3 regions of the Streptomyces melanosporofaciens genome follow, and region 3 is predicted to be linked to each of the others. Evidence: riboswitches for the same ligand, from Rfam matches in the RefSeq annotation. Region 3 holds a riboswitch; each other region holds the start of a gene.

The links. Region 3 has a riboswitch for cobalamin ahead of BLV72_RS06320 (cobalamin biosynthesis protein). Riboswitches for the same ligand answer to the same signal wherever they lie in the genome.
Region 1: linked by a shared signal. The riboswitch ahead of BLV72_RS36265 (hypothetical protein) and the one ahead of BLV72_RS06320 (cobalamin biosynthesis protein) in region 3 are both predicted to bind cobalamin.
Region 2: linked by a shared signal. The riboswitch ahead of BLV72_RS23040 (ribonucleoside-diphosphate reductase subunit alpha) and the one ahead of BLV72_RS06320 (cobalamin biosynthesis protein) in region 3 are both predicted to bind cobalamin.

Annotation. Positions count from the first base shown of each region.
Region 1 covers NZ_FNST01000002.1:7,896,967-7,906,585, reverse strand. The annotation lists gene BLV72_RS36300 (ArsR/SmtB family transcription factor) at 1-6, opposite strand, end outside; gene BLV72_RS36295 (MFS transporter) at 135-1,364, shown strand; partial or broken gene BLV72_RS36290 (cysteine hydrolase family protein) at 1,524-2,012, opposite strand; gene BLV72_RS36285 (TetR/AcrR family transcriptional regulator) at 2,219-2,824, shown strand; gene BLV72_RS36280 (DMT family transporter) at 2,821-3,840, shown strand; gene BLV72_RS36275 (hypothetical protein) at 3,892-4,233, opposite strand; gene BLV72_RS36270 (FAD-binding dehydrogenase) at 4,346-6,151, opposite strand; gene BLV72_RS36265 (hypothetical protein) at 6,308-6,691, opposite strand; cobalamin riboswitch at 6,761-6,938, opposite strand; gene BLV72_RS36260 (NAD-binding protein) at 6,999-9,074, opposite strand; gene BLV72_RS36255 (hypothetical protein) at 9,148-9,345, opposite strand; gene BLV72_RS36250 (glycoside hydrolase family 97 protein) at 9,538-9,619, shown strand, end outside.
Region 2 covers NZ_FNST01000002.1:4,663,292-4,672,910, forward strand. The annotation lists gene def (peptide deformylase) at 1-453, shown strand, start outside; gene BLV72_RS23035 (ribonucleotide-diphosphate reductase subunit beta) at 533-1,549, opposite strand; gene BLV72_RS23040 (ribonucleoside-diphosphate reductase subunit alpha) at 1,549-3,963, opposite strand; cobalamin riboswitch at 4,100-4,259, opposite strand; gene BLV72_RS23045 (GNAT family N-acetyltransferase) at 4,413-4,919, opposite strand; gene BLV72_RS48020 (DUF7196 family protein) at 5,023-5,187, opposite strand; gene BLV72_RS23050 (hypothetical protein) at 5,228-5,515, opposite strand; gene BLV72_RS23055 (IPT/TIG domain-containing protein) at 5,979-6,905, shown strand; gene BLV72_RS23060 (helix-turn-helix transcriptional regulator) at 6,951-7,811, opposite strand; gene BLV72_RS23065 (SDR family oxidoreductase) at 8,011-8,754, shown strand; gene BLV72_RS50035 (hypothetical protein) at 9,036-9,278, shown strand; gene BLV72_RS23075 (hypothetical protein) at 9,260-9,619, opposite strand, start outside.
Region 3 covers NZ_FNST01000002.1:823,957-833,575, reverse strand. The annotation lists gene BLV72_RS06325 (cobyric acid synthase) at 1-1,601, opposite strand, end outside; gene BLV72_RS06320 (cobalamin biosynthesis protein) at 1,598-2,581, opposite strand; cobalamin riboswitch at 2,736-2,953, opposite strand; gene BLV72_RS06315 (hypothetical protein) at 3,093-3,362, opposite strand; gene BLV72_RS06310 (inorganic phosphate transporter) at 3,376-4,656, opposite strand; gene BLV72_RS06305 (class II aldolase/adducin family protein) at 5,006-5,692, shown strand; gene BLV72_RS06300 (alpha/beta hydrolase) at 5,806-6,933, shown strand; gene BLV72_RS06295 (hypothetical protein) at 7,090-8,577, shown strand; gene BLV72_RS06290 (ABC-F family ATP-binding cassette domain-containing protein) at 8,809-9,619, shown strand, end outside.

The sequences.
Region 1 (9,619 bases), 7.1 Mb from region 3:
GATCATTAAGCCGTACGCTACATCGATTGGCAAGGCCACGCCGGTGCCATGGACTTCAGCCCATGACGCATCCCACGCATGCACAGGCGACGGCCGTGGCGACCGGTGCCGCCGATGGGCCGGTGGACTGACGCATGAGCCGCCGCATGGTCCTGATCCTCACCATCACCTGTGCGGTGGCGGTGGGCAACATCTATTTCCCGCAGTCCATCGCCCCGCTGGTCGCCGACGGACTGCAGGTGTCGGCCGACTCCGCCGCCCTGGTGGTGACCGCCACCCAGGTCGGCTACACGGCCGGGATCGTCCTGCTGGTGCCGCTCGGCGACCGGATCCCGCACCGCACGTTCCTCGTCGTCCTGCTCGCCCTCACCGGCCTGGCCCTGTTCGCCGCGGGGTGCGCACCGGCCCTGCCGCCCCTCGTCGCCGCCAGCGCCCTCGTCGGCCTGACCACCGTGGCCGCGCAGATCGTGGGCCCGCTGGCGGCCGGACTGGTGGCCGCCGACCGCCGAGGGGCGGTGATCGGCACTCTGCTGAGCGGATCGACCGGCGGCATGCTGCTGGCCCGCACCTTCAGCGGCACGCTCGGCGAATGGCTGGGCTGGCGGGCCCCCTATCTCGTGGCCGCGGTCCTGGCCCTGCTCCTCGCCACCGTCCTGGCGTTCGCGGTGCCGGCCACGGCCCCGGGTTCCCGGCAGTCCTATCCCGCGCTTCTGGCCGAACCGCTGCGGCTGCTGCGCACCGAGCCGGAGCTGCGCCGCTCCTGTCTGTACCAGGCGACCGTCTTCGCCGGATTCTCGGCCGTCTGGACCTGCCTGGCGCTCCTCCTCACCGGTCCGGCCTACGGGCTGGGTGCCCAGGCCGTCGGGATGCTCGCCCTGGTCGGCGCGGCGACCATGTTCTGCACCCCGCTCGCCGGCCGCCTGGTGGACCGCCGAGGGCCCGATCCGGTGAACCTCGTCTGCCTGCTCGGGGTCCTCGGCTCCGCCGTGATCCTCGCCGCGGGCGCCCGCGGCGGGACGCTGGGCCTGGCCGCCCTGACGGTCGGCACGCTGCTCCTGGACGTGGCGATGCAGTCCGGCATGGTCGCCAACCAGGCCCGCGTCTACGCCCTGCGCCCGGACGCCCGCAGCAGACTCAATACCGCCTATATGACCTGCGCCTATCTGGGCGGCAGCGCGGGTTCCTGGCTCGGGGTCCAGGTCTGGAGCCGGGTCGGCTGGTGGGGCGTGTGCGCACTGGTCAGCGTCCTCACCGGGATCGCCCTGGTCCGCCACCTGACGCTGCGCCGATCCCAGGAGGGCCCGCCCCGTGGGGAGATCCCGGAGGGCCGCGTCGTCGGTTCCGGCTCGGCCCCCGCGCCGTAGAGCACCGCCGCTACGCCCCGGCGCCCTCCCCGGCAACGCGGCGAGGAGCTCGCTCGTGGCGAGGATGGCATGGGCGAAGGTGGGGCCGTTCAGCTCATGCGCGGAATGCATCATCTCGGGTGTGGCGGCGGCGGTGGCGTCACGGACCAGCGTGACGTGGTAGCCGAGTTCCATGGCGAAACGTCCGGTGGACTCGATGCAGGTGTTCGCCAGCAGTCCGATGAGGATCACATGGGTGATGCCGTGCTGCCTGAGCTGCATATTCAGGTCGGTGTTGGCGAACCCGCTCTGCGCCCAGTGCTCATGGGCCACCACCTCCCCCGGCCGCGGCTGGAAGTCCGGATGGAACTCCCCACCCCAGGTGTCCCGGGCGAAGCTGTGCCGGACCATGATGTTCCGCTGGGTCGGGTTGGGGTGGGTCCACGACTCGTAGTCACCCGGCTCCCAGCGGCGGTGCGGGACGAACACCACCCGCACCCCGGACTGCCGGGCGGTGCCGACGACGGCGCGCAGATTGTCCAGCAGACCGACCTTCTGGGCCACGCTCTGCACGACCGGCCAGACCTTGCCTCCCTCGGAGAGGAAGTCGTTGTACGGGTCGACGAGCAGCACTGCCGTTCGCCGGGGGTCATAGGTCTCGGCTGCCATGATCTCTCCTCCGCCCTCTGGAAGATCACCCATCGCCCGGGCAGGCCACATCCTGGCCCCTTCGAGTGCCCGCCGTTCTCCCGCTCAGTCGGCGATGGTCCGCGGGCGGCGTCGGAGGCCGACTGCTGGTGGAACTCACTTCCCGGATCTCTCATCGCCCTCTATATTAGGTAGACCTACCTACCTAATCTGTCGGGATGCATGCGATGAGTGAGACCGGTACGAGGACGACGGGCCCCGGAAGGCGGCGGCCGGCCCGGGAGCGCCTGCTGGCGGCCGCCGCGCGGCGCTTCTACGCCGACGGCGTGACGGCGACCGGAATCGACACGATCACCACCGAAGCCGGCGTGGCGAAGATGAGCCTGTACAACAACTTCTCCTCCAAGTCCGACCTCGTCAGGGCCTATCTCGACGCCCGGCACGAGGAGTGGCTCGCGCTGTACACGGCACGGCTGGAGCAGGCGCAGAACCCCCGCGACGGCGTCCTCGCGGCCTTCGACGCCTACGCCGATCACGCGGCGTTCGCCTACGAGCGCGGCTTTCGCGGCTGCGGCCTGCTCAACGCGGCCGCCGAGCTGCCCGCCGGAGACGAGGGGCGGAGTGTCGTACGCCGCCACAAGGAACAGGTCGAGCGCCTGATCGCCGGGCACCTCGAAGAACTGCTGCCCGAGCGCCCCGACGACGTGCGCACCATGGCGGAGCACCTGTCGTTCCTGCTGGAGGGCGCGATGGCGCGCGCTGGGCTGGAAGGCGACGGCAGCCGGCTGCGGCACGCCCGCGCGATGGCGGCGGCCCTGCTGGACAGGCTGTGAGGCGGCCCACCGGACACAGCGCCCGTTCGGCGGGCGCCGGATCGTTGTGTGTGCTCGCCGCGTCCGTGCTGTGGGGTACCACCGGCACCGCGGCGACCTTCGCCCCGGACGTCGGGCCTCTCGCCATCGGCGCCGTCGCCATGGGCCTGGGCGGCCTGCTCCAAGCCCTGGTCGCGGCCCCCCGCATCGCCCGTCAGGCCCCGCGGCTGCGTGCGCGGCGCGGCACCGTACTCCTCGGCGCGTTCGCGGTGGCGGTCTACCCCCTGGCGTTCTACAGCTCGATGCACCTGGCCGGAGTGGCGGTGGGAACCGTGGTGTCGATCGGCATGGCGCCACTGGCCTCGGCCGTGATCGAACGCGTCATGGACCGGCGCCGGCTGACGCGCCGCTGGACACTCGGCGCCGCCCTGGGCCTCCTGGGCACCCTCATGCTGTGCGCGGCCCAAGCCGCTCAGGACCCCGGCGGCCGGGAGCAGCCATCCATGGCCGCCACGATGCTCGGCGTGGGGCTGGGCCTCATCGCGGCCACGACCTACGCCCTCTACTCCTGGGCGGCGCACCGGCTGATCACCCACGGCATCACCTCCCGCGCGGCGATGGGCACGGTGTTCGGCCTGGGCGGACTGCTCCTCGTGCCCGTCCTCCTGGTCACCGGCGCGCCGCTGCTCGACTCCGGGTCCACTATGGCCGTCGGCGCCTACATGGCGGTGGTGCCCATGTTCACCGGCTACGTCCTGTTCGGCTGGGGACTGGCGCATGTGCCCGCGAGTACGGCGACCACGCTCTCCCTGCTCGAACCGGCCGTCGCCGCCGTCCTCGCCGTGCTGGTCATCGGCGAACGCCTCCCCGCCGTCGGCTGGACCGGCATCGCACTCGTCCTCGCCTGCCTGGCCGTCCTCACCGCCCCCACAGCCGTCTCCGGACGGCGCCGGCAGCGGCCGGAAGGCGTGACGCCGCCACAGCGCACGGAAGCTGAGCACGCCGTTGCTCGGTCAGACCCCGGGCGGGTGCCGTAGCGGCATCCGTCGCCGAGCGGGGCGGGCGGCGAACGCTCCGCCGCCCGCCCCTCACTCCGCGGCGGAAAACCGCTTCGCGAGGTCGCGATGCCGGTCCGCGGCCAGCTTCGCCTGGTCCGTGCTGATGGTCGATCCGGGCATCCGCCCCAGCCGTTCGAGCTCGTCCGCGAAGCGCAGATGCTCCAGCCGCGCGTACTCACGGCAGGCAAGGCAGGTGACGTTCTCCGGCCGCGGAGAGGTCATCGCGTACGGCGCCCGCAGCCCGCATCCGGTGGCGATGCGGCTCGGCAGGTCACCGGCCAGCCCGAAGGTGGACGCCATCATGTCGCGGACGGCGGCGACGCCTCGGACCACCTTCGACTCGACATGGATATGCGGATCGTCCCCGCCCATGCACCCTCCCCTGCCCAGCGACTTCATGGGCCGGGGATGCTCCCGGCCGCCCGCGGATCGCAGGAGGAGTCTGCCATGTGCCCGGTGCGCCACCGCCGCCGCACCCGCCGGTTCAGGTCGCGGTCGCGGCCGCCGCCGCACGGCCCGCGGCGCGGCCCGAGAACAGGCAGCCGCCGAGGAAGGTGCCCTCCAGGGAGCGGTAGCCGTGCACTCCCCCGCCGCCGAAGCCCGAGACCTCACCGGCCGCGTACAGGCCGGTGATCGGGTTGCCGGAGGCGTCCAGGACGCGGCCGGTGAGGTCGGTCTGGAGGCCGCCGAGGGTCTTGCGGGTGAGGATGTTGAGGCGCACGGCGATCAGGGGTCCGGCGGACGGGTCCAGGATCCGGTGCGCGGAGGCGGTGCGGCTGAGCGTGTCCCCGGGGTAGGCGAGCGCGTTGCGGATGCCCATGACCTGGACGTCCTTGGTGTACGGGTTGGCGATCTCGCGGTCGCGGGCCTCGATCTGCCGGGTGAGGTCCGCCACATCGATCAGGTTGTCGCCGGTCAACTTGTTCATGCCCGCGACCAGTTGGGGCAGGGTGTTGGCGACGACGAAGTCCTCGCCCTTGTCCCGGAACCGCTGGATCGGCTCGGGTGTCTGCCAGATGCGGGAGAGGAGCTGCAGGATGTCCTTGTTGGTCAGGTCCGGGTTCTGCTCGGAGCCCGAGAGCGCGAACTCCTTGGCGATGATCTTCTGGGTGGTGACGAACCAGGAGTAGTCATAGCCGGTGGCGGTGATCGTCCCGAGGGTGTGCAGGGTGTCGTAGCCCGGGATGTCGGGGGTGGAGAAGCGCTTGCCCTTCGCGTCGAACCACATCGACGAGGGGCCCGGGAGAATGCGGATGCCGTGGCCCGGCCAGATCGGGTCGTAGTTTCTGAGGCCCTCGGTGTAGTGCCACATGCGGTCGGGGTTGACGATCCGTCCGCCTGCCTTCTCGGTGATCGCGAGCATCCGGCCGTCCACATACGCCGGGACGCCGGTGACCATGAACTTCGGAGGTGAGCCGAGCCGGTCGGGCCAGTTCCGCCGTACGAGATCGTGGTTGGCGCCGATACCGCCCGAGGTGACGATCACCACCGGGGCGTTGAGCTCGAAGTGGCCGACCATATTGCGCGAGGTGGGCTTGCCACGGGCGGCATCGCTCGGCTCCAGGATCGCGCCGCTGACCCCGGTGACGGCACCGCCGGTGACCACCAGATCGTCCACCCGGTGCCGGAACTTGAAGGTCACCCGCCCGTCCTTCGCGGCGGCCCGCACCTTCTTCTCGAACGGCTCGACCACCGCCGGACCGGTACCCCAGGTGACATGGAAACGCGGCACCGAGTTGCCGTGCCCGTCCGCGAGGCCGCCGCCGCGCTCGGCCCAGCCGACGATCGGGAACCACTGCACGCCGAGCCCGTGCAGCCAGGACCGCTTCTCCCCGGCGGCGAAGTCCACGTACGCCTCGGCCCATTTTCGGGCCCAGTAATCCTGGCCGCCGGGATCGGAGACGCCGCGGTCGAAGCCGGCCGTGCCGAGCCAGTCCTGCCAGGCCAGTTCGTGGGTGTCCTTGATGCCCATCAGCCGCTGTTCCTCGGAGTTGACGAAGAACAGGCCGCCGAAGGACCAGAACGCCTGGCCACCGAGGTTGCTCTCGGGCTCCTGGTCGAGGAGGAGCACCTTGCGTCCCGCGGCCGCCAGTTCCGCCGTGGCGACCAGCCCGGCGAGCCCGCCGCCGACCACGATGGCGTCCGCGTCCGAGGACGCCCCGGAGGCGGCGAAGGCCGGGCCCGCCGCCTGGGCGAGCGCGGCGCCGGCGAGCACACCGCCCGCCGCCGTCAGGGCGCGGCGGCGGCTGATCCCGGCGAGCGAGGCGGCATTCTCTGTGGAGTTCTCCATGGGCTGCCTTCCGGAAGGGGGTTCGGAGGGTGCGGGAGATGCGAAGGGGGTTGCCGCGACGGCAACGTGTTACCGACGGTAGCCCACGGGATGCGGGGCCGCCAGACTCCTGCTCTCAATGAGCAACTCCCGGAAGCCGTGGGGGACTTCGGCCGGTCAGCGCCCGCCGGATGACGGCTCCGGCGAGGCGCGCCGCCGTGGCGAGAAGGCGTACAGATCGAGGATGTCGGGCAGCGGTGCCACACCGGGGCCGCCCGCCGTCACCCACGCCACGATGTCCTCTGTCGCGTCCGTGCCGTTGACCAGGCCGAGCCACACCGGCCTGCCCCCGGCGGCACGTCCGGCCGCCGATGGCTGCACCACGATCACATTGGCCTGATCGCAGACGTCCAGACACGCGGAGACGCGTACGGGCGCTTCCTCACGCAGCCGCGCGATCTGCGCCGCATGGTCGATTCCGGTCACCTTGGGGCTGCCGCAGCAGCAGTCCCGGCATACGGTCACCCGGCATGGCACCGGGTCGGTCGGCCTGACAGGCATGGCGCATCGCCCTCCTCCGGGGAAGTCCGCCCCCCACGCGGCGGAGCCGCACATCGACACACCCCGTCGAGGAGGCGACCGCGTGAGTCTCCTGGCTCTCGGGTCGATGCTCGTCCCGGCCTTCCCACCCGCGCGTACGGGCAGTGGCCTGTTCGGGATCCGCTCGCCGATCACAGTGGCGGCACCGCGCCGGATTCACACCGGCTTCCTCGTTCCGCCGTCGCCTTCGTCGCCCGGCATCATCGCATCCCGGGCACCGCCGCACCATGTGGCCCCCGCTCCCAGGAGCGCCACGGGCGGCTGGACGTCAGTTCCGGCCGGCCGCCGCCCCCGCGAGGATCTCGCCCAGGCCCTGGCGGGTGGCGGCCAGCACCACCCGGTCGTGCGGCCGCAGGACATAGCCGGGGTGCAGATCCCACACCAGGGAGGGCGCCTGGGTGGCGCCGTCGTAGGGAGGCGCCGCGGCGAGGTCGCGCTGCCGGTCGGCCGGTTCCGCCGCGTCCAGTGCGATCACCCGCCAGGCGCCCGGTGCGAACGCCTCGGCGACGGTACGCCCCTCCAGTTGCGGATGCCCGGCGACATGCAGGGCGGCGAAGAGCAGCACCCGGCGCTCGACCGGTATGGCGCCGAGGACCTGACGTCCCATCATCGCTCCGGCGAACGCCGGGGCCGCCAGGCTGGAGACGCTGCGGCTGCGGGTGAGGGCGCGCGGATGGGCCGCGCGCAGCGTGCGGTAGACGGCGGTGGCGAAGCGGTCGTCGTACAGGCGCAGCGCCACCCGCAGCCGGGGCTTGACCGAGCGGGCGTACAGCGTCGCCTCCAGGTTGGTGGTGTCGACGCTGGTCAGGGCGAGCAGGGAGTGCGCCCGCTGGATCTTGGCGGCCTCCAGGACGCCCTCCTGGGTGACATCGCCGATGACCGTCGGCACGCCCAGCCTGCGGGCCAGCGGGATGCCGCGCGCCCCGGGGTCCTCCTCCACACACACCACGGGGATGTCCATCTCCCGGAGTCTGGCCAGGACCCGGGTGCCGACCTTGCCGAGCCCGAGCAGCACGACATGGCCGGAGAGGCCGCGCGGAGGGCGGCGCAGCGCGGAGGCGGTGCGGAAGGTGCCCAGCGCTTCGAGCGCGGCGGCCACCAGGACGGGCAGCATCAGCAGTCCGGTCAGCCCGGACAGCAGTTGGAGGACCTTGCGCCCGGTCGGCTCGTCCAGCGCCGGGTCGTCGATCGCCAGCACGTCCAGCACCGTGAGGTAGGCAGCGCGGAGCAGACCGGCACCGGTGAGCTGCCAGGAGGCGATGGTGAGGGCGAGGACTGCGATCGCCATTCCGGCGACGGACCAGCGCAGCCGACGGGAGAACAGCGAGGCGAGGGGCAGTCTGCGGGTGCCGAGCCGCCGCGGCGGCAGCGGTGGGCCGGTGGCGGAGACGGCCTCGAGCACCACCGTGTCGCGCCCGGTGGCGGCGGCCACCTCCTCGTCTCCGGGCAGCAGCTTGGGCCCCTCGTCCCCGCTGCTGTCCGAGCCCTCGCTGCCGCCGGGGTCGCTGGTGGTGGACGAGAGCAGGGCGAGGGTGCACAGCCCCGGGCGGGCCACCTCGTCGGGGCCGGGCGGGGTGCGCTCGGCCGCGCGCAGCAGCAGCCCGTCGGCCTGGAGGACTTTGCTGGTGCCCGCGACGGCGGTGGCCGCCAGGGCGGGGGCCGCCGTGTCGGCGTCCGACAGTACGGTGGTGGTGGCGTCCAGCTCCGCCGGGTCCATACCGGGATCGGCCACCCGCGCCGCCTCGTCGAGGAGTTCCTCCAGATGCTGGCCGAGCTTGCGGTTGTAGAGCCGGATCACCAGGCGCAGCCGGGGGTTGAGGCGGCGGGCGCGGAGGGCGGCGTGGATGTTGGCCTCGTCGTCGTCATGGACCAGGGCGAGGGCCGTCGCATGCTGCGCACCCGCCTCGGTCAGCACCTCCTCGTCCAGCGCCGGGACCTCCATGACCCGCACTCCCCCCTCCGGAGCGGGATCGTCCGCGGTCTGCCGGGGCAGCGGGACCCGTCCGACGGCCGCGCTGAACCGGCCGAAGAGCGCGGAGGCACGGCCGCCCGACCGCCATCCGGCCATGCGCTGCCCGGCCGGGTCCGCCAAGGGGGCGCCGCCGGGGATGACGACCGTCACCCGTGTCCGGTAGACGAAGTGGAGCTCGGCGGCGAGGCGGTGGGCGAGCGCGTCGTCACCGCACACGACCATATGGGCCGCCCCGAGGGGGTCGGCGGGGCGGAGGTGGAGGTGGAGAACACGACGGCGAAGCCCCCCGTTGGTCCGTGATGCCGTGGGTCGTCCGGGCGGGATACGGCGGCCGCGGTCTCCGGCGGCCGGCACCCGCGCTCCGGCGGTCATGATCAGACCGTACCTGGTGGGCTGCCCAGGGGAGTTGGGCACCGGGGGCGGGCGGCCGGGGCGCCCCGTGTGCTCACTCCCTGGGCGCTCCGCAGCGCGCACAGCGGGCGAAGGGCGCGGTGTCCTGGATCGCGCCGCAGTCGGCGCAGACCCGATCCAGCCAGCAGGCGGACTCCCCGCCCTCGGGCTCGGCGGGCGCCGGGTCCGGGTCCGCCGCCTCCCCGTTCACCGTTTCCCGGTCCGGGTCGCCGGGTCGAGCCGTGCCGCTCATCGTGTGCGCCTCCCTGTCCGGACCGTACACGGGTCCATCCTCCGACCCTCCACCCGTGACTCCGTCCCGGGAAGCGGCCCCGCCATAGATCCGATCTCTCAGACGCCAACGACCCTTGACGGGGCGTAATGGCGCCCGCCCCCTCCCCAGTTATCGGATGACTCGGTAACGTATCCGCCTCGGGAGGCAACAATGCCGAGATCTTACCGACGCTCCGCTGTGGCATTTCTGCTCTGCGGCGTCCTGGCCATGACGCTCTTCATCACCGGGCCCG
Region 2 (9,619 bases), 3.8 Mb from region 3:
GCGCGGCTCGTCGACGACATGTTCGCCAGCCAGCGGGCGGCGGAGGGCGTGGGCCTGGCCGCCAACCAGATCGGTGTCGACCTCAAGGTCTTCGTCTACGACTGCATGGACGACGAGGGCGTTCGCCATGTGGGCGTGGTGTGCAACCCGGTGCTGGAGGAGCTGCCCGCCGACCGCCGGGTGCTGGACGACTCCAATGAGGGCTGTCTGTCGGTCCCCACGGCCTACATGGAGCTGGCCCGTCCCGACTACGCGGTGGTGCGGGGCCAGGACCTCGACGGTGAGCCGATCGCGGTGCGCGGCACCGGCTACTTCGCGCGCTGTCTGCAGCACGAGACCGACCACCTGTACGGCTACCTGTACATCGACCGGCTGTCCAAGCGCGACCGTAAGGATGTGCTGAAGCAGATGGCGGAGGGCACCGCCCGCTATGAGACGGTGCCCAACGACTGAGTGTGCCGCAGCTCACAGGGCGGGCCGGACCCACGCGGGGTCCGGCCCGCCCTGTTGCATCAGAGCCCGCCCTGTTGCATCAGAAGTCGTCGTCGAAGGCGACCGAGCCCTCGACCGCGACCTGGTAGGCCGAGGCGCGGCGCTCGAAGAAGTTGGTCAGCTCCTGGACGTTCTGCAGCTCCATGAAGGAGAACGGGTTCTCCGAGCCGAAGACCGCGGGGAAGCCGAGGCGCATCAGGCGCTGGTCGGCCACGCACTGCAGATACTCCTGCATCGACGCGGTGTTCATGCCCGGCAGCCCGTCCCCGCACAGATCGCGGGCGAACTGCAGCTCCGCCTCGACGGCCTCCTTCAGCATGTCGGTGACCTGCTGCTGGAGTTCGTCGTCGAAGAGGTCCGGCTCCTCCTCGCGGACGGTGTCCACGACCGAGAAGGCGAACTCCATGTGCATCGACTCATCGCGGAACACCCAGTTGGTGCCCGTCGCCAGGCCGTGCAGCAGCCCGCGCGAGCGCAGCCAGTACACATACGCGAAGGCGCCGTAGAAGAACAGCCCCTCGATACAGGCCGCGAAGCAGATCAGATTGAGCAGGAAGCGGCGGCGGTCCGCCTTGCTCTCCAGCCGGTCGATCTTCTCCACCGAGTCCATCCAGCGGAAGCAGAACTCCGCCTTCTCCCTGATGGAGGGGATGTTCTCGACGGCGGCGAAGGCCGCGGCGCGGTCGTCCGGGTCGGGGAGGTAGGTGTCCAGCAGCGTCAGATAGAACTGGACGTGTACCGCCTCCTCGAAGAGCTGCCGTGACAGATACAGCCGCGCCTCGGGGGAGTTGATGTGCTTGTAGAGCGTGAGCACCAGGTTGTTGGCCACGATCGAGTCGCCGGTCGCGAAGAAGGCGACCAGACGGCCGATCAGATGCTGCTCACCGGGGGAGAGCTTGGCGAGGTCGGTGACGTCGGAGTGGAGGTCGACCTCCTCCACGGTCCAGGTGTTCTTGATCGCGTCGCGGTAGCGGTCGTAGAACTCCGGGTACCGCATCGGCCGCAGGGTCAGTTCGAAGCCCGGGTCGAGCAGGTTCTTCTGGGACGTGGGGGACATTACTGGCAGGCCTCGCAGGACTCGGGGTTTTCCAGGGAGCAGGCGATCGCGTCGGCCTCGGCCGGAGCCTGCTGTACGGGGATGGGGGCAGGGGTGGGCGCGGTGGCCGCGGCGCCGCCGCCACGGGCGCTCTGGGCGATCCGGGTGGCCGGCCGCGAGCGCAGGTAGTACGTGGTCTTGATGCCGCGCTTCCAGGCGTACGCGTACATCGAGCTGAGCTTGCCGATGGTGGGCGAGGCCATGAAGAGGTTCAGCGACTGGCTCTGGTCGAGGTACGGGGTGCGGGCCGCCGCCATCTCGATCAGGGCGCGCTGCGGGATCTCCCACGCAGTGCGGTACAGGTCCCGTACGTCCGCGGGCACCCAGGAGAACTCCTGGACCGAGCCGTTGGACTCGCGCAGCGCCTCACGGGTCTGGGCGTCCCAGACGCCCAGCTTCTTGAGGTCGTCCACGAGATAGGAGTTGACCTGCAGGAACTCCCCGCTGAGCGTTTCGCGCTTGAAGAGGTTGGAGACCTGCGGCTCGATGCACTCGTAGACGCCCGCGATGGAGGCGATGGTCGCGGTCGGCGCGATCGCCAGCAGCAGCGAGTTCCGCATCCCGGACTTCGCCATCCGGGTGCGCAGCGCCTCCCAGCGCTCCGGCCAGGTGGCCACCGCGTCCGTGTAGTGGTCCGGGTGCAGCACACCGCGCGCTGTGCGGGTCTCGGACCAGGCCGGATGCGGGCCGTGGCGCTCGGCGAGCTCACAGGACGCCTCGTACGCGGCGAGCATGATGCGCTCGGAGATCCGGGTGGAGAGCGCCTTGGCCTCGGGCGAGTCGAACGGCAGCCGCAGCCGGAAGAAGACGTCCTGCAGCCCCATCAGGCCCAGGCCCACCGGCCGCCAGCGGGAGTTGGAGGCACCGGCCTCGTCCGTGGGGTAGAAGTTGATGTCCACCACTCGGTCGAGGAAGGTCACGGCGGTGTGGACGGTGGCGTCGAGGCGCTCCCAGTCGAGCTGCCCGTCCTCGTCCAGGTGCGCGGCGAGGTTGACCGAGCCGAGGTTGCACACGGCGGTCTCGCCGTCGTTGGTGACCTCCAGGATCTCGGTGCACAGATTCGAGGAGTGGACGACCCTGCCGGGCTCGGCGGTCTGGTTGGCGGTGCGGTTGGCGGCGTCCTTGAACGTCATCCAGCCGTTGCCGGTCTGCGCGAGGGTGCGCATCATCCGGGCGTACAACTGCCGCGCCGGGACCTTCTTGACGGCCTTCCCCTCGGCCTCGGCCTTGCGGTACGCGGCGTCGAACTCATCGCCCCACAGGTCCACCAGAGCGGGCGCGTCGACCGGGGAGAACAGCGACCAGTCGGCGTCCGCCTCGACCCGGCGCATGAACTCGTCCGGGATCCAGTGGGCGATGTTGAGGTTGTGGGTGCGGCGGGCCTCCTCGCCCGTGTTGTCCCGCAGCTCCAGGAACTCCTCGAGGTCCGCGTGCCAGGTCTCCAGATAGACGCAGGCCGCGCCCTTGCGCCGGCCGCCCTGGTTGACGGCGGCCACCGAGGCGTCGAGCGTGCGCAGGAACGGCACGATGCCGTTGGAGTGCCCGTTGGTGCCCCGGATCAGCGAACCGCGCGCCCGGATACGGGAGTAGGACAGGCCGATGCCGCCCGCGTGCTTCGACAGCCGTGCCACCTGGTGGTAGCGGTTGTAGATCGAGTCCAGCTCGTCCAGCGGCGAGTCCAGCAGATAGCAGGACGACATCTGCGGATGCCGGGTGCCGGAGTTGAACAGCGTGGGGGAGCTGGGCAGATACGACAGCGTGCTGGTCAGCCGGTACAGCTCGGCCACCTCGTCCAGCGCCCGCTCCGAGAGGTCCTCGGCGAGCCCGCAGGCCACCCGCAGCAGGAAATGCTGTGGGGTCTCGATCACCTGACGGGTGATCGGGTGGCGCAGCAGATAGCGGCTGTAGAGGGTGCGCAGTCCGAAGTACCCGAAGCGCTTGTCGGCGCCGTCGGCCAGGGCCCGCTCCACCAGCGCGTCCAGCCGTGCGGCGTGGGCGGCGGCGAACTCCGCGGTGGAGTCGGCCAGCAGGCCCTCGCGGTGGCCCACCTGGACGGAGGTGGAGAAGGAGACCGCGCCCTGTCCGGCCGCCTCCTCCGTGATGGTGAGCGCCAGCAGCCGCGCGGCCAGCCGCGAGTACTCCGGCTCCTCGGCGATCAGCCCGGCCGCCGCCTCGGTCGCCAGGCCACGCAACTCCGCCTCGTCCGAGCCGGGATGGCGGCCGCGCAGGGCGGCGGCCGCGACCTTGCCGGGGTCGGTGGCGGGCAGATCGGCGGTGAGTCCGGTAAGTGTCCGGAGCAGGGCGGTTCCGGGCGCGTCGTGCGCTGCCTGAGAAACCGCCTGCTCTGAAACCGGATCTGCGGGCGCGATGGTCACTGAGGTGCTCTCCCTCGCTCGGCCGGGGCCACGAGGGGGTGCGATGGGCGCGTACGGGCATGCCGCTGCCGCACTCCTCGTACGTCAGGCACTCCACGCAGCGTCCATCGGCCCAACCCTCGAGGCCGGGGGACGTGTTCACACAGGGCCGTCGGCAGGTGCTCGGACTTACGGGCACGCCGCATAAGCGCACACGTACACCGTTGCGGGACAGTTCCGGATTCCCACCGGATTCCCCTGCGGCGACAGCGAGGACGAGCATACATCTTGTGTCGGCCGACGCACCCACCCCCATATCTTGTGTCGCGAGGTGCGGAGTTTCGCATGAATGTGCTAATGCGTTCCGGAGGTGGCCCGTGACCTGGGGCCCGTGGCGGCCCGTGGCGGGGCGTGCACGCGAGCCCGTGGGCGCGCGCGAGCCCCCGGCCCGGGGCGCGCGCCGCCGGTCGTCACAGCTCCACCGTGAACGCCCACAGGGTGAGGTCCGACTTGGCTATCGGCGACCAGTCCCGCTCCGGGGCCCGCACGAATCCCAGCCGCTCGTACAGCCGGTGGGCGGCGGTCATGGACTGCTGGCTGCTGATCACGATCCGCCGCAGTCCCAGCGCGCGACCCCGGTCCAGGCAGGCGCGCACCAGTGCCTCGGCCGCCCCGCGCCGCCGCGACTGCGGCCGCACGGCCAGCATCCGGAACTCGCCCTCGCCGGGCCGGGCCAGCTCCGCATACCCCCCGCCGTACACCGCGAACGCCACGGCCCCCAGCACCTCGTCGCTCGCCGCGTCCGCCGCGACCAGCAGCTCGGCCTCGGCGGCCCGGCGCCGGGCGTCGCGCAGGGTGGTGAGATATGGATCACTGTCCCCGAAGTCCAGGAGCCCGTCCCCGAGATACACCTGCGCGGTGAGCTCGCCGATTGCGTCCAGTTCCTCGTCCCGCGCGCGCCTGATCGTGATGTCCATGGCCGCAGTCTGCCGCACACCACTGACAGCGGGGCCGTCATTGTCCGGCCCCGGTCTTCGCCGTCACTCGCCGGGCCTCACCGCCACTCGCCGGGCCTCGCCGTCACTGGACGGCGGTGTTGATCACTCCGGTGGAGCCCGCGCGCTTATTGGCGGCGTCGGCCTCCTGATAGGTGAAATAGCGCCGGACCGTGCCGTCCGGCAGCGTCAACTCATAGACGACAACGGGTCGCGGGGCACGTGCCCCTCCGCCGCAGTTGCAGGCCATGGCTGCCGTTCCTTTCCCTCGAGTCCAGTACGGGTCGGTGTCAGTCCAGCCACCGCGAGGCGACCCCGGCGAGGTAGGAGAGCGTCAGGGCGGTCGCCGGGAGGTGGAACCACGCGGTGGTGTGCAGCAAGGAGGCGTAGACGGCGATGGCGCCGGCGACCCAGGTGCTGGTGCACCAGCCGCAGTTGACGAGGTAGGAGGGCCGGGAGTCGTCGCCGAAGCGGTCGGCGACCCAGGTTCTGAACCCCGCCGCCAGCGTGTCCTTGGTGATGAAGCGGGTGATACGGCAGGTGGTGCCGAGGGCGAGGAGGAATGCGGCGAGGCTCATCGGATCGCTCCCTCCCCGGGTGGTCCCGCACGGGCTGGCACTGCCGATGTCACTCATTAGAGGCACGGTGGAGGACGGCAGGCCATACTCCGGCCGCGCGTTCCCCCGAATAGCGGAGCGCTTGTCATACAAGCTCGCCGCCAGGCGCGCCCAGATGCGCCAAACGAGTGATGGCAGCCCCGGAACCTTGAGCGACGGGGGTGGGCGTGGATAACTGGAAACGTGCCGCCGAGGGTGCCTCATACCTCGTAGGCCATCCAGGAGCCGGACGTTCGTCCCGTAGCTCCGCCCTCATCCGGCGCATCGATCCCGCGCCCTGACCGGCCGCCCGGCGGCTTTCCGTTCCTCCGGTGCCGGCCTGCCTCGACCGCGCGGCGACGACGAGGCGTTGACCAGCGGCTTGCCCACGACATCGGCATGCCGTCGGCGCATATCACCCCAACCCTTCCCGGGAGGAACAACCATGACCTCGACCGCTCTCGCGACCGCCGCCCCCACTGCGGCCAACTGGCCCCCGTCGCAGGTGGGGCCGCCGTTGCTGCTGTCCGTGGTGCCCAACTCGGGCCCCGCCGCCGGTGGGAACCTCGTCCAGCTCAACGGTCAGAACCTGCGCAACGTGATCAGCGTGACCTTCGGCGGCGTGCCCGCCCAGATCGTCAGCCAGAGCAGTTCCGGTGGCGGCGGCTGGGATGGTGACTGGGGCGGCGGCTGGGGTGGCGGCGGCTGGGGCGGTGGCGGGTGGCCGGGGAATCCCACCAACGACATCGTCGTGGTGATAGCCCCGCCGCACGCGCCCGGGTCCGTCCAGGTCCTGGTCACCACCACGGCCGGCACCAGCAACAGCCAGGTGTACACCTATGTGGCGCCGACGCCGCCCACCGCCGTTTCCATCACCCCGACCGTGGGACCGACCACCGGCGGCACCCTGTACTTGATCACGGGCACCAATCTGACCGGCGTCACCAGTGTCACCTTCGGCGGGGTCCCGTCGGCCATCCTGACCATCAACCCGGGCGGGACCAGCCTGATCGGTATCACCCCGCCGGGCCCGCCCGCGGGCGGCAACGTCGCCGTCGTGCTGAGCGGCCCGGGCGGCACCACCACCGTCCCCGGCGGTTTCACCTACTTCGTCGCACCGCCCGCCCCGGTGCCCACCACCATCACGCCCACCACCGGACCCGCCGCCGGCGGCACCCCGTTCACCATCAACGGCACCAACCTCGGCGGCGTGCTGGGCGTGCTGTTCAACGGCGTCCCCGCCACCGGTGTGGTCGCCACCGCCACCACGGTCTCCGGCGTCACCCCGCCCGGGGTGCCCGGCACCGCGACCGTCACGCTCGTGACGGCCACCGGGACCGTCACCGTCCCCGGCGGCTTCCTCTACGTCTGACGCGCACATCCGGCCGAACCGCGCCGGTCACCGGGCCCCCTTCCGTCAGGGCCCGGTGACCGGCGACGTCCGTTCGAGCTGCTGAGTGCCGATGACCTCCAGGACCTGCAGCTTCTCGTAGCTCTCCGTGCCGGGTGTGGCCGTGAAGACGAGGAGGGCGTGGTCCTGGTCGGGGTCGAGGAGCGACTGGCAGTGGAGGGTGAGCTCGCCGACCTCGGCGTGCGCGAAGCGCTTCTCGTCGGTGTAGGTGAGGCCGACCTCGTGCTCGTTCCAGATGGCCGCGAACTCCTCGCTCTCGTCCAGGAGCCGGCGGGCCAGGTCCGCGGCCGGTGAGTGCGGGCCCTGCCGGGCCGCGGTGCGCCGCAGCTGGGCGGTGAAGACGCGGCCGTGGGCCGGGTGGTCGGATGCCGGGTAGATCAGCCTCGACGCGGGGTCGGTGAACCACCGGTAGACCACGCTCCGGGCCGGGCCGGTGTAGCGGGTCTGGTCACCGAGCAGCGCCGTCGCCAGCCGGGTCTGGACGAGTGTCTCGCCAAGGGGGCCCATGATCTGCGCCGGGGTGTCCCGCAGCCGGTCCAGGATGCGCATGAGCCCCGGGCTGATGTGATCGGCGCGCAGGGTGCGCCGGGGTGTGGCGTGGCCCGCGAGCAGGAAGAGGTGATCGCGTTCGGCCAGGGACAGGCGGAGTCCGCGGGCGATCGCGGCGATCATCTGCTCGGAGGGCTGCGGGCCGGTTCCCCGCTCCAGGCGGGCGTAGTAGTCGGTGGACATACCGGATAGTTCGGCGACCTCTTCCCGGCGCAGGCCGCGGGTGCGCCGCCGGGCCCGGTGCGGCAGCCCGATGTCCTCGGGCTGGAGGGCCTCACGGCGGCCCCGGAGGAACTGCGCGAGTTCCGTGCGATCCATGGCCTTCTCCTCCCTGCCGCTCTTTCCCGCCGCGGCGGCCGCCGACATGCCGCGATCCCTCACTCCCGACCAGTGTGCCGACGGGGCCGAGGCTTATCCATGGTCTGCCGATCAGTGGATAAGCGTGTCCTTGTTGCGCACCGCGGCGCCGGGTCGACTGGGGCCACCCCAAGAACGTCCAGAGACAAGGCCCCACACCGTGAAAATCAGCGGAAACACCATCTTCATCCCCGGCGCGACCTCGGGCATCGGTCTCGGCCTGGCCCTGCGCTTCCACGCGGCGGGCAACAAGGTCATCATCGCCGGACGCCGCGAGGAGCAACTGCGCCGGATCACCGCCGAGCACCCCGGTGTCGAGTCCGTCGTGATCGACACCACCGACCCCGCTTCGGTCAAGAAGGCGGCCGAGACGGTCCAGACCCGCTTCCCCGAGACCAACGTGTTGATCACCATGGCCGGGATCATGCGGCCGGAGGACTTCCACACCGGTGACTTCCTCGGCACGGCCGAGGCCACGGTCGACACCAACCTGCTCGGCCCGCTGCGCCTGATCGCCGGGTTCACGGAATTTCTGGCCGCGAAGCCGGAGGCGACGCTGATGACCGTCTCCTCGGGCCTGGCCTTCGTGCCGCTGCCGCTCACCCCGACCTACAGCGCCACGAAGGCGGCGATCCACTCGCTGACCTCCGCCCTCCGCGTCCAGCTCGCGGACACCGGCGTCCAGGTGATCGAGCTGGTGCCGCCGGCGGTGCGCACCGCGCTCATGGGCCAGGAGAACGCGGAGAACGCGATGCCGCTGGAGGACTACCTCTCCGAGGTCATGACCCTCCTGGAAACCCGGCCCGACGCCGACGAGATCCTCGTCGAGAACGTGAAGCTCCTCCGCTTCGCCGAAGCGAACGGCAGCTACGACGAGGTGCTCGGCCTGCTCAGCAGCCACTGACAGACGGGGTCGGCCGGTGAGCCGGCCGACCCCGCCACTGATCCGAACGGCGAGGTAGTCCACAGGGTCTCCTCGTCAGACATGGTGACACCGTAGCGGGCCGTCCCCCGCCCTCACGCTGTCGGGCACGTGCGCGATGTACGCCGGCACGGCATGGGCGGCCTCACCGACCCCGCGACCCTCGTGACCAGTGAGGTGGTCACGAACGCCTACCGCAACACGACCGGTCCGGCCGAAATGCGCATCCGCGCCGTGGAGGAGGGGCGTCTGCGGATCAGCGTGTGGGACACCCATCCGGATATCCCGCCGCCCTTCGACAAGCCCCGGCCCTCTTCGACCGCTCGTGCGCCCTCGCCGCGAACACCGAGGCCACCTACGGACGCGGCCTGCTCATCGTCCGGATCTGCGCCGACAACTGGGGCGGCTACGCCCTCGCCGACGAGCTCTTCGGGCGGAGCGGCAAGCTGCTCTGGTTCGAACTCGCACCGCAGCCGCCCCGCGACGCCTACGAGATCGCCGCCTGACGCCCGCCGGGCGTCCTGGCCGGGGTGAGCGCCGGGGGGAAGTTCAGGGTCGGCCCGTCGTAGGAACCGCTGTATCCCTGCTCCATCTCCTCTTTCCGCTTCTCCTCCGGCCAGCCGGGGTCCATCGCGCAGGGCCCACCGCTGCCTCCGTTGAGCCGGTGGTACTCCGCCTCCCATGTGACCCCGGTGCTGAAGCCGCCGTCACGCTCGGCCTCGACGCTCCATTCCTCGAGCTGCTCGTCCTTCCCGAAGTGCGTGATGCGCCACCCCTCCGCCTTGAGGTGGTCCCGCGCTCTGCGCAGCGCGGGCAGCGCCTCAGCCCGGTCCACCTTTCCCATCGA
Region 3 (9,619 bases):
GGGACGAACGGCAGCCCCTCCGGGACGCCCTTCTCGATGAGCCGCAGCAGTGCGTCGGTGTCGGCGTGCTCCTCGATCAGGTCGCCGAGGCGGTCGAGTTGCTCCTCGCGCAGCTCGCCGAAGCGGGTGTCCGGCGCCGGTACGAACGCCCGGCCCGCCGCGGCGGCCACCCGGCGCAGAAACGCCCGCCGGAAGCCGTCGCTCTCCAGCGAGCCGTGCCAGTGGGTGCCCCACACCGAGCCCACCCGGCAGCCGTCGAGGAAGCGCTCCTCGGCCCCGTCGAGCAGTTCGGCGACCCCGTGGTGGATCTCGTATCCCTCCACCCGCTCACCGAGCGCCTCGCCCACCGGCCGGGCCAGGGTCTTCTCCGCCGCGAACCGCACCCGCACCGGCAGCAGCCCGAGCCCGGCGACCGTCCCGGCCTTGGACTCGATCTCGTCCTCGATGCGCTCCCCGAGCGCCTGGAAGCCGCCGCAGACGCCCAGCACCGGACGGCCCTCGGCGGCCCGCCGGGCGATCGCGTCGGCGAGCCCGCGCTCACGCAGCCACTCCAGCGCCCTTACGGTGCCCCGGGTGCCCGGCAGCACCACCAGATCGGCGTCGGCCAGCTCCTCGGGCCGGTCCACGAACCGCACGACCACGCCCGGTTCGGCCGCCAGCGCGTCCACGTCCGTGAAGTTGGACATCAGCGGCACGGCGGCCACCGCGATCCGCAGGACGTCCGCGCCGTAAGGGGGCGCCACGACGCTCTCCCGCACCGTGCCGCGCAGCGACACCCGCAGACCGTCCTCCTCGTCGATCCCCAGCCCGTGGGCGAACGGGAGCACACCGACGGTCGGGCGCCCGGTGAGCTCGCGCAGCATGTCCAGACCGGGCTCCAGCAGGCTCACATCGCCGCGGAACTTGTTCACCAGATAGGCGGCCACATGCCGTTGGTCCGCCGCAGACAGCAGCGCGGTGGTGCCGAAGAAGGACGCGAAGACGCCACCGCGGTCGATGTCGCCGACCACCACGACCGGAAGCCCGGCGGCGCGCGCCAGCCCCATGTTGACGATGTCGGTGCGGCGCAGATTGATCTCGGCCGGACTGCCCGCGCCCTCGCAGATCACCGCGTCATGGGTGCGCCGCAGCTCCTCCAGGCACTCCGTGACGGTCCCCAGCAGCGCCTCCCGGCCCGAGACCCGCGTCCGCCCGGAGGAGTCCGCGTCCGACGGCGGGTTCGCCGCGGGCCCCGACCGCCCGAAGTACCCGCGCGCGCTCAGCTCGCCCACCGGCTTGCCCAGCAGCACCACTTGGCTGCTGCGGTCGCTGCCCGGCTTCAGCAGGACCGGGTTCATCAGCGCGCTCGGCTCGACGCGCGCCGCGGCGGCCTGCATGGCCTGGGCCCGCCCGATCTCCGCTCCCTCCCGGGTGACGAAGGAGTTGAGCGACATGTTCTGCGCCTTGAAGGGGGCCACGCTGACGCCCTTACGGGCGAGCCACCGGCAGATCCCGGCCGTCACCACGCTCTTGCCCGCGTCGGAGGTCGTGCCCGCGACGAGCAGGCCCCCGCCCCGCGCCCCGGAACCGTCCATGCCGCCCTCACCGCGTATCCCGCTCATCCACCGCCCCTTCCAGCGGCCCGGGGCCGCCCCGTCAACGCCCTCAGGACCGGCCGGGCCGCCACGGACACCCCGAGCGCCAGGACGCCGACGCGCCGCGACAGCCGTATCGCCCGCTCGATGTCGGCCGGCTCCACCGGCCGCCCGCCGGAGTTGAGCACCGGCCGGTGCTCGACCCGGCCGCCGTACGTGAGGGTGCCGCCCAGCCGTACCCCGAGCGCGCCCGCGAACGACGCTTCCACGGGGCCCGCGTTGGGGCTCGGATGGCGTCGGCCGTCGCGCCGCCAGGCGCGCCGCGCACCGCGCGGATCGGGGCCGGAGAGGGTCGCCAGGGCCGCCGTAAGGCGCGCACCGGGCCAGCCGGCCACATCGTCCAGACAGGCCGCCGCCCAGCCGAACCGGCGGTAGCGCGGCGACTTGTGGCCCACCATGGCGTCCAGGGTGTTGACGGCGCGGAAGCCGATGAGCCCCGGCACGCCGCCCACGGCGCCCCACACCAGCGCGCCCACGACGGCGTCGGAGGTGTTCTCGGCGACCGATTCGACGACCGCGCGGGCGATCTGCGGCCCGTCCAGCGCCTGCGGATCGCGGCCGCACAGATGGGGCAGCCGCTCCCGGGCGACCTCCACGTCCCCTGCGGCCAGGGCCCCGCCGACGGCCCGTGCCTCACGGCCCAGCGTCGTCCCGCCCAGCACCGCCCAGGTGGCGGCGGCGGTCAGTGCGGCCTGCGCGCCGCCGCGCCCGCCGAGGGCCCGTACGGCGCGGGTCAGCAGTGCGGCACCGGCGGCCGCGCCGCCCGCGCACAACGCGGTGTGCAGGGCCCCGTATCCGCGGTGGTCACGCCACAGCCGGCGCTCGGCGGCCGCGGCGGCGCGCCCGAACGCGGCGACCGGATGGCCGCGGCGCGGATCGCCCGTGGCGAGATCACCGAGGAAACCGAGGGCCGCACCACACGCGAACGAGGCGTGATCGGCACGCATCCGTCAGGCCGCCGTCACGCCTCGGCGCGACGACACGTAACCAAAGGGGCCAGGGGGGCCGAAGGGGCCGGAAGAGCCAGTGGGGACAGAGGAGGCTGACGGCGTGGCGGTGCCGGGCATGGCGGTATGTCCTCACTCAGGGTCCGCGCCCTGGTTCGACTGACCGGCGGTGAAAGTCTCCTGGCTCCCGGATCCGCGCCCCTCCCGGTCTTCCAGCCCCGCGTACGAAGCGAACCGTACGGTCGAGCCGTGACCCCATACAGGCGATGGGAGAGTGCTCCCCGGTGACAGTGGCGGGACCGCGCCGGATTCTCACCGGCTTCCTCTCCTGCCGCCGTTTGGCTCGGGAAGTCCACCATGGGCCGCGAATGGCCGTCAACTCGCATATGACCCATGTCGCCCGAGTGTGCCGAGCCCCACAGACGGCGGCCGCACACGAGGCGGCCGCCGGACGGTCGGCGCTGGTCAGCGCCACCATCCGGCGGCCGGTGGGTCGATGAGGACGCGAGCCTCAGGCGACGATCAGATAGATGCCGTACGCCACGGCCGCGGCGCACAGCGCGAAGCAGGTGTACGCGCCGGCGCGCGCGAGCGCCGAGGCGCCGGCCGCGCCACCGGGTACGGCGGCCGCGCCACCGGACACCGCGGCCGCGCCGCCCTGCTCCGGCGCCGCCTTACGGGACGTCCCGAGGATGCCCAGGGTGAAGACGCCCACCATGCCGACCGTCACCACGAGGCTGACGCCGAAGACCTGGCCGAGTGCCGCCCAGTCGATGCTCATGTTCCGTGGCTCCTTAGCGGGTGCTGCTGCTCGCGGCGGCGGGGGTGGGGGTCTGCTCGGGTGTGTGCTCGGCGATGCCGCTCTCGGGGGCGGTCTCGACCGCCCTCTCGGGGGCGGAGGGCTTCGCACCCGCGGGCGGCGGGGCCACGGACCGCAGGGCGGCCGTGACGGCGCCCACCGGCTCGTGTGCGCCGACCTCGTTGACGTTGGTGTGGTCCACGGGCTTGCGGCGCGACAGCGCCCAGATCGCCCCGCAGGCCAGGACGGCGAGCACGGCCACCGCCGTGATCCCCCCGTTCCCCTGGTCGGCCAGCAGCGCGGCGGCGCCCGCCACCAGGCCCGCGGCCGGGAGGGTCAGCACCCAGGCGACCACCATGCGGCCGGCGGTCGACCAGCGCACCACCGCGCCCTTACGGCCGACCCCCGCACCCATGACGGCGCCGGAGCAGACCTGGGTGGTGGACAGCGCGAAGCCGATGTGGGAGGAGGCGAGGATGACGGTCGCGGCGCCGGTCTGGGCGGCGAAGCCCTGCGGCGGCTGGATGTCGGTGATGCCCTTGCCCATGGTGCGGATGATGCGCCAGCCGCCCAGGTAGGTGCCGAGCGCGATGGCCAGGCCCGCCGAGACGATGACCCACAGCGGCGGGTCGGAGTCGGGCGCCACCACGCCCCCGGTGACCAGCGCCAGGGTGATCACGCCCATCGTCTTCTGGGCGTCGTTGGTGCCGTGGGCCAGGGAGACCAGGGCGGCCGAGGCGATCTGCCCCGCGCGGTAGCCCTTCGCGGTGTCCTCCGAGGAGCGGCCGCGGCCGAGCCGGTAGGTGAGCCGGGTGGCGGCCACCGTGGCGATGCCGGCCACGACCGGCGCGGCGACGGCGGGGATCAGGACCTTCATGACGATCGCGTCGCCGTTGACCCCGTCCAGCCCGACGGAGACCACGGTGGCGCCGATCAGGCCGCCGAACAGGGCGTGCGAGGAGCTGGAGGGGAGTCCGGCGAGCCAGGTCACCAGATTCCACAGGATCGCCCCGACCAGTCCCGCGAAGATCACTTCTGGTCGGATACCGGAGTCCTCGTCGATGATCCCGCCGGAGATGGTCTTGGCCACCTCCACGGACAGGAACGCGCCGACGAGATTGAGGACGGCCGACATCGCCACCGCCACCCTGGGACCGAGTGCTCCCGTGGAGATGGTGGTGGCCATGGCGTTAGCCGTGTCGTGGAAGCCGTTCGTGAAGTCGAACACCAAGGCCGTGACGATCACGATCCCGATGAGAAGCGTGATGTGTTCCATACACCCGGTCAATCAGTTCGAAGGTCGTTAGTGGCACGGTGAACGTAAGGAAACAGGGTGAACGGGAGGTGAACTGAGTAGGGCGTCAGGGTGACGTGGTTGCGGGAGTGTCAAAGCCTGGTGAATTCAAGCCTACTTCCCTATGTCGTACGGGGGTTGAGCCTCGGTCGAAGGCCGCCGGAGGAGACCTCGGAACCGGCCCCGCGGCCGCCCGCCGTTCACCCTCGTTCACCGCACCGGGGCGGCTGCCCACGAGGCGCGGTCGTAGACGTGCGCGGCGCCCGTTCCGGGCCCGCCATCGCCCGGCCGCCGGACGCCTGGAAGGATCGGGCCCCGGAGGTGAGGGCAGGTGACCCAGTCGCGATCCACGCGGCAGCCGCAGCCGCGGCTGACCCACCCCCTGCGCCAGGCATGGACGCAGGTGGTGAGAACGGCCCGCAGAACCACCGCCGACGGCCTGGTCGTCGGCACCTCGGGCAATGTCTCGGCCCGGGTCGGTGACACCGTCCTGGTGACCCCGAGCGGCGTCCCCTACGACCGGCTCGGCCCGCGGGACGCCGTCGCCGTCGACCTCGACGGACAACAGGTCCTCGGCACGCTCGAGCCCACCAGCGAGCTGCCCATGCACCTGGCCGTCTACCGGGAGACCGACGCCGAGGCCGTGGTCCATACCCACGCCGTCCACGCCACGGCCGTCTCCACGCTCGTCGACGAGCTCCCCGCGATCCACTACATGACCGCCGCCCTCGGCGGACCGGTCCGCGTCGCGGCCTATGCCCTCTACGGAACGGACGAACTGGCCGACGCCATGATCGAGGCGCTGCGCGACCGCAGCGGCTGTCTGCTGCGCAACCACGGCACCGTCGTCCACGGCGCCACCCTGGACCAGGCGTTTGACCGCACCGCCCAGCTCGAATGGATGTGCCGGGTCTGGCTCACCGCGGTCTCCGTCCCCGGCCGCACCCCCACCCTGATCCCGCCGGACGAGCTGCGGCGCGCCGCGGACAAGCTCAGCGGCTACGGCCAGCCGAGCTGAACCGCCGGGCACGCGCCCGAACCCGCACCGCACGCGCCCGGGCCCGGCCGGGCGGTCACCCGGCCGGGCACGCCCGCTGGCCGGGGGCCGCCTCCCCGCCCACACTGGGAGAGATGCGCCTGCGGACAACGGCGGCCGCGGCCGCCACCACCCTGCTCGGTGCCGGCGTGGCCGCGGTGGCGGCCGGACGGTACGCCACCGACGCTGCGCTGAAACCGGCCCCCGACCGTCCGCTGCCGAACGAGCCCCCGCTCACCGTGCACGCGACCGCGGCCGGCCAGATCACCCTGACCCGCTCGCTCGCCTCGCTGCGCCCCGGCGTCTACGGCCTCACCGGCCGCGCCTGCCACGCCGTCGTCGGCCCCGTCATCGAGGACGCCCCGCACCCCGCCGACTGCGTGGTGCGCCGCCTGGAGCGGGTCACCCACGGAGACCTCACCCCCGGCACCCGGGTACGGCTGACCCCCCAGGTGTACATCGGCAATCCGCGGGACGCGCTCGGCATCGAGCACGCAGAGATCGACGTGCCCGGCGAACTCGGCCCGCTGCCCGCCTGGTTCGTCCCCGGCGAACGCTCCACATGGGTGATCACCACCCATGGCCTCGGCACCACCCGTGAGCACCCCATGGTCGTCATGCCCTTCCTGCGGCAGCTACGGGTGCCGGTGCTCGACCTCGCCTACCGCGGGGACCCCGGCGCCCCCCGGCCCAAGGACGGCATATCCCACCTGGGCGACACCGAATGGCGCGACCTGGACGCGGCCCTCCGCTACGCGGTGGGGTACGGGGCGACCGGGATCGTGCTCCACGGCTGGTCCATCGGCGCCTCGATGGCCCTCCACGCCGCCGCGAACTCCGCGCTGCGCCACCGCGTCCTCGGCCTCGTCCTGGACTCCCCGGTGCTCGACTGGCAGGCCACCCTGCGCGCCCTCGCCGCGGCCCGCGGCATCCCCGCGCCGCTGCTCCCACTCGCCCTGCGGGCCGCCGAGGGGCGCACCGGGCTCCACGACAGCGTGCTTCCGGAAGTGGCCGATCCCGAGCGGTTGTCCGTGCCCACGCTCGTCGCCCACGGCCCCGACGACACCCTCGCCCCCTGGCACGTCTCGCGCGAATTCGCCGACCGCAGACGCGACCTGGTCGCCCTTCACACGGTGCGGCGGGCCCCCCACGCGGCCATGTGGAACGCGGACCCCAAGGCGTACGAGGAGGCTCTGCGCCGCTTTCTGGTACCGCTCCTGTAGCGCCCGTAAGGGGATCGCGGAAGCGCGTGCGAGACGGCGCGGGAAGCGTTCGCGGGGCGGTGGCGCAAGCGTCCGTAAGATGGCGCGAACCGTTCGCGGCGACCGCCGGACGGGTGCCGATTGGGCTTTCGGGCCGTCAACGGCGAGACTGCTTCCGTGACGTCCCGTACTCCGCGCGACTCCCGGCTCCGACTCGTCCGCAACCGGCCGATGGCCACCGCCCGCCGGCCCGCGGTGAACCGCGGCTCAAGACCGGCGCCCCGCCCGCCGGAGGGCACTCCGCCCCCGGCGGAGCTGGCCCGGCGGGCCAGGGCGGGGCTCACCGGGGCCGTGGCGATCGCCCACTGGGCCGCGGCCGAGCACGGCGCCCCCGGCGCGCTCTCCGACGAGGCCGCCGCCCGCGCCGCCGCCGCGCTCGGGCTGAGCGAATCGGAGGTGCGGAGCGACTGGGACCGCGCCCGCCTCATCGGCCTCATCGAGCACCACGCGGGCACCACCCGCCCCGGCTGGCGGCTGCAGGCGTGGGACCGGGACGACAGCGCCGTGCTGCGGGGCTGGGTCGCGCTCCTCGACGCATGGTCCCTGGCCTGCCCCGCCCCGGCGGAGGCCGAGCCGACGGCGGTCGCGGAGGTCGTCGAGGCCGTACCGCAGCTGCTCTCGCTGCTGCAGCTCTCGGCCGGCCCCATGCAGATCTCCGCCCTGCTGGACATGCTCCGGCAGCGGGTCGCCGAGCTGCGCACCGAGCGGTGCGAGGTCCCCCAGGACGCCGCGGAGATCCAGGACGCCACGGAGCCTCAGGAGACCGCGCGGGGCGCCGGGAGCGCGGGGAGCCCCGACGACGCCGAGGACACCGCGACGCTTGAGGGGCTGCTCGACTGGGTCCTGGACGCACTCTCGTCCGTCGGGGCGCTCACGGTGCGGGAGGAGCTCCCAGAGGGGCCGGACGGGCCGGAGAGCGCCGGGAGCGCGGCCGACGAGGCCAAGGGCGACAGCCGGGAGGCCGAGCTGTCCGCGCTCGGCAGCTGGGCGGTGTGGGTCAAGCTGGAGCAGATCTGCGTCGCCGCCCAGAGCCCGGCCGGGAACATCGAGCAGCCCGCCCCCGACATGCTGCGCGGCTGTGCGGGCCTGACCCCGGGCCCCGCCCGCGCCGAGTACCGGGCCTGGCTGGCCGCCCGCCCCGTCGGCAGCGCGGTCACCGAGCTGATCGAGGCGGCGCGCGGCGACGACGCGCTGCTGCGCGGGCTCGCCTTCGAGGCGCTGCGCGTGGTCGGGGCGCCCGCCGAGCCCGCCGTACGGGCCGTCGTCGAGGAATCGTGCCTGCGGCCGTACGCGCTTCTGTGGCTCGCCGAGCACGAGGGCGCCGACCCGGACGAGGCACTGGACGCGCTCACCCGCGAGGAGGCCACCTGGCTGTGGGTGGACACCGCCGCGGCCATCTCCGACCACGGCGAGAGCCCGCTGCTCGTCCGCCACCTGGAGTCCGCCGTGCAGGGCACCGTGCCCGCGCTGCTGGAGGAGGTACGGGCCGTGGGGCACCCCCGCACCGTGCAGGTCCTGGTGGCGCTGGCCGCCGCCCACCCCGATCCGGCCCTGGCCAAGGCGGTGCGCCGGGCGGCGTTCCAGGTGCACACGGGCGGGGCTTGACAGGTTCACACGGGCCGGGCCCGAGGGGGAGCGGCCGCGGGGGAGGGAGAGCGGCCGCCGCGGGAGACCATGGGGAAGGCCGTAAGGTCGCGGCGAGGGCCGTAAGGCCGGGGGAAAACGACTTGCCCGCACCGCTAAACTAGCCGCATGGCAATTCTCCTCGTGCATTAGACGGCGTCGGCCGCTCTCGTCCGTCCCGTCCGCCGTCCACCCTGCCCAGGAGTAATTCCCGTGATCACCGCCTCCGGCGTCGAGCTGCGTGCCGGCGCTCGCGTCCTCATCGAGTCCGCTTCCTTCCGCATCGCCAAGGGCGACCGCATCGGCCTGGTCGGCCGCAACGGCGCGGGCAAGACCACGCTCACCAAGTGTCTGGCCGGTGAGGGCATCCCGACCGCCGGCACCATCACCCGCTCCGGTCAGGTCGGCTACCTCCCGCAGGACCCGCGCACCGGCGATCTCGACGTCCTCGCCCGCGACCGCATCCTCTCGGCCCGCGACCTGGACTCCGTGCTCCGCAAGATGCGCGAGAACGAGGACCGGATGGCCAACGGCAAGGGCGCCACCCGCGAGCGGGCGATGAAGAAGTACGAGCGCCTGGAGACCGAGTTCCTCACCAAGGGCGGATACGCCGCCGAGGCGGAGGCCGCGACCTTCGCCGCCAGCCTCGGCCTGCCCGACCGGGTGCTCGGCCAGCCGCTCCATACGCTCTCCGGCGGTCAGCGGCGCCGGGTCGAGCTGGCCCGGATCCTCTTCTCGGACTCCGACATCATGCTGCTGGACGAGCCCACCAACCACCTCGACGCCGACTCGATCACCTGGCTGCGGGACTACCTCAAGACCTACAGCGGCGGCTTCATCGTGATCTCCCACGATGTGGACCTCGTCGAGACGGTCGTCAACAAGGTCTTCTACCTGGACGCCAACCGCTCGGTGATCGACATCTACAACATGGGCTGGAAGCTCTACCAGGCCCAGCGCGAGGCGGACGAGAAGCGCCGCAAGCGCGAGCGCGCCAACGCCGAGAAGAAGGCCGCGGCGCTCA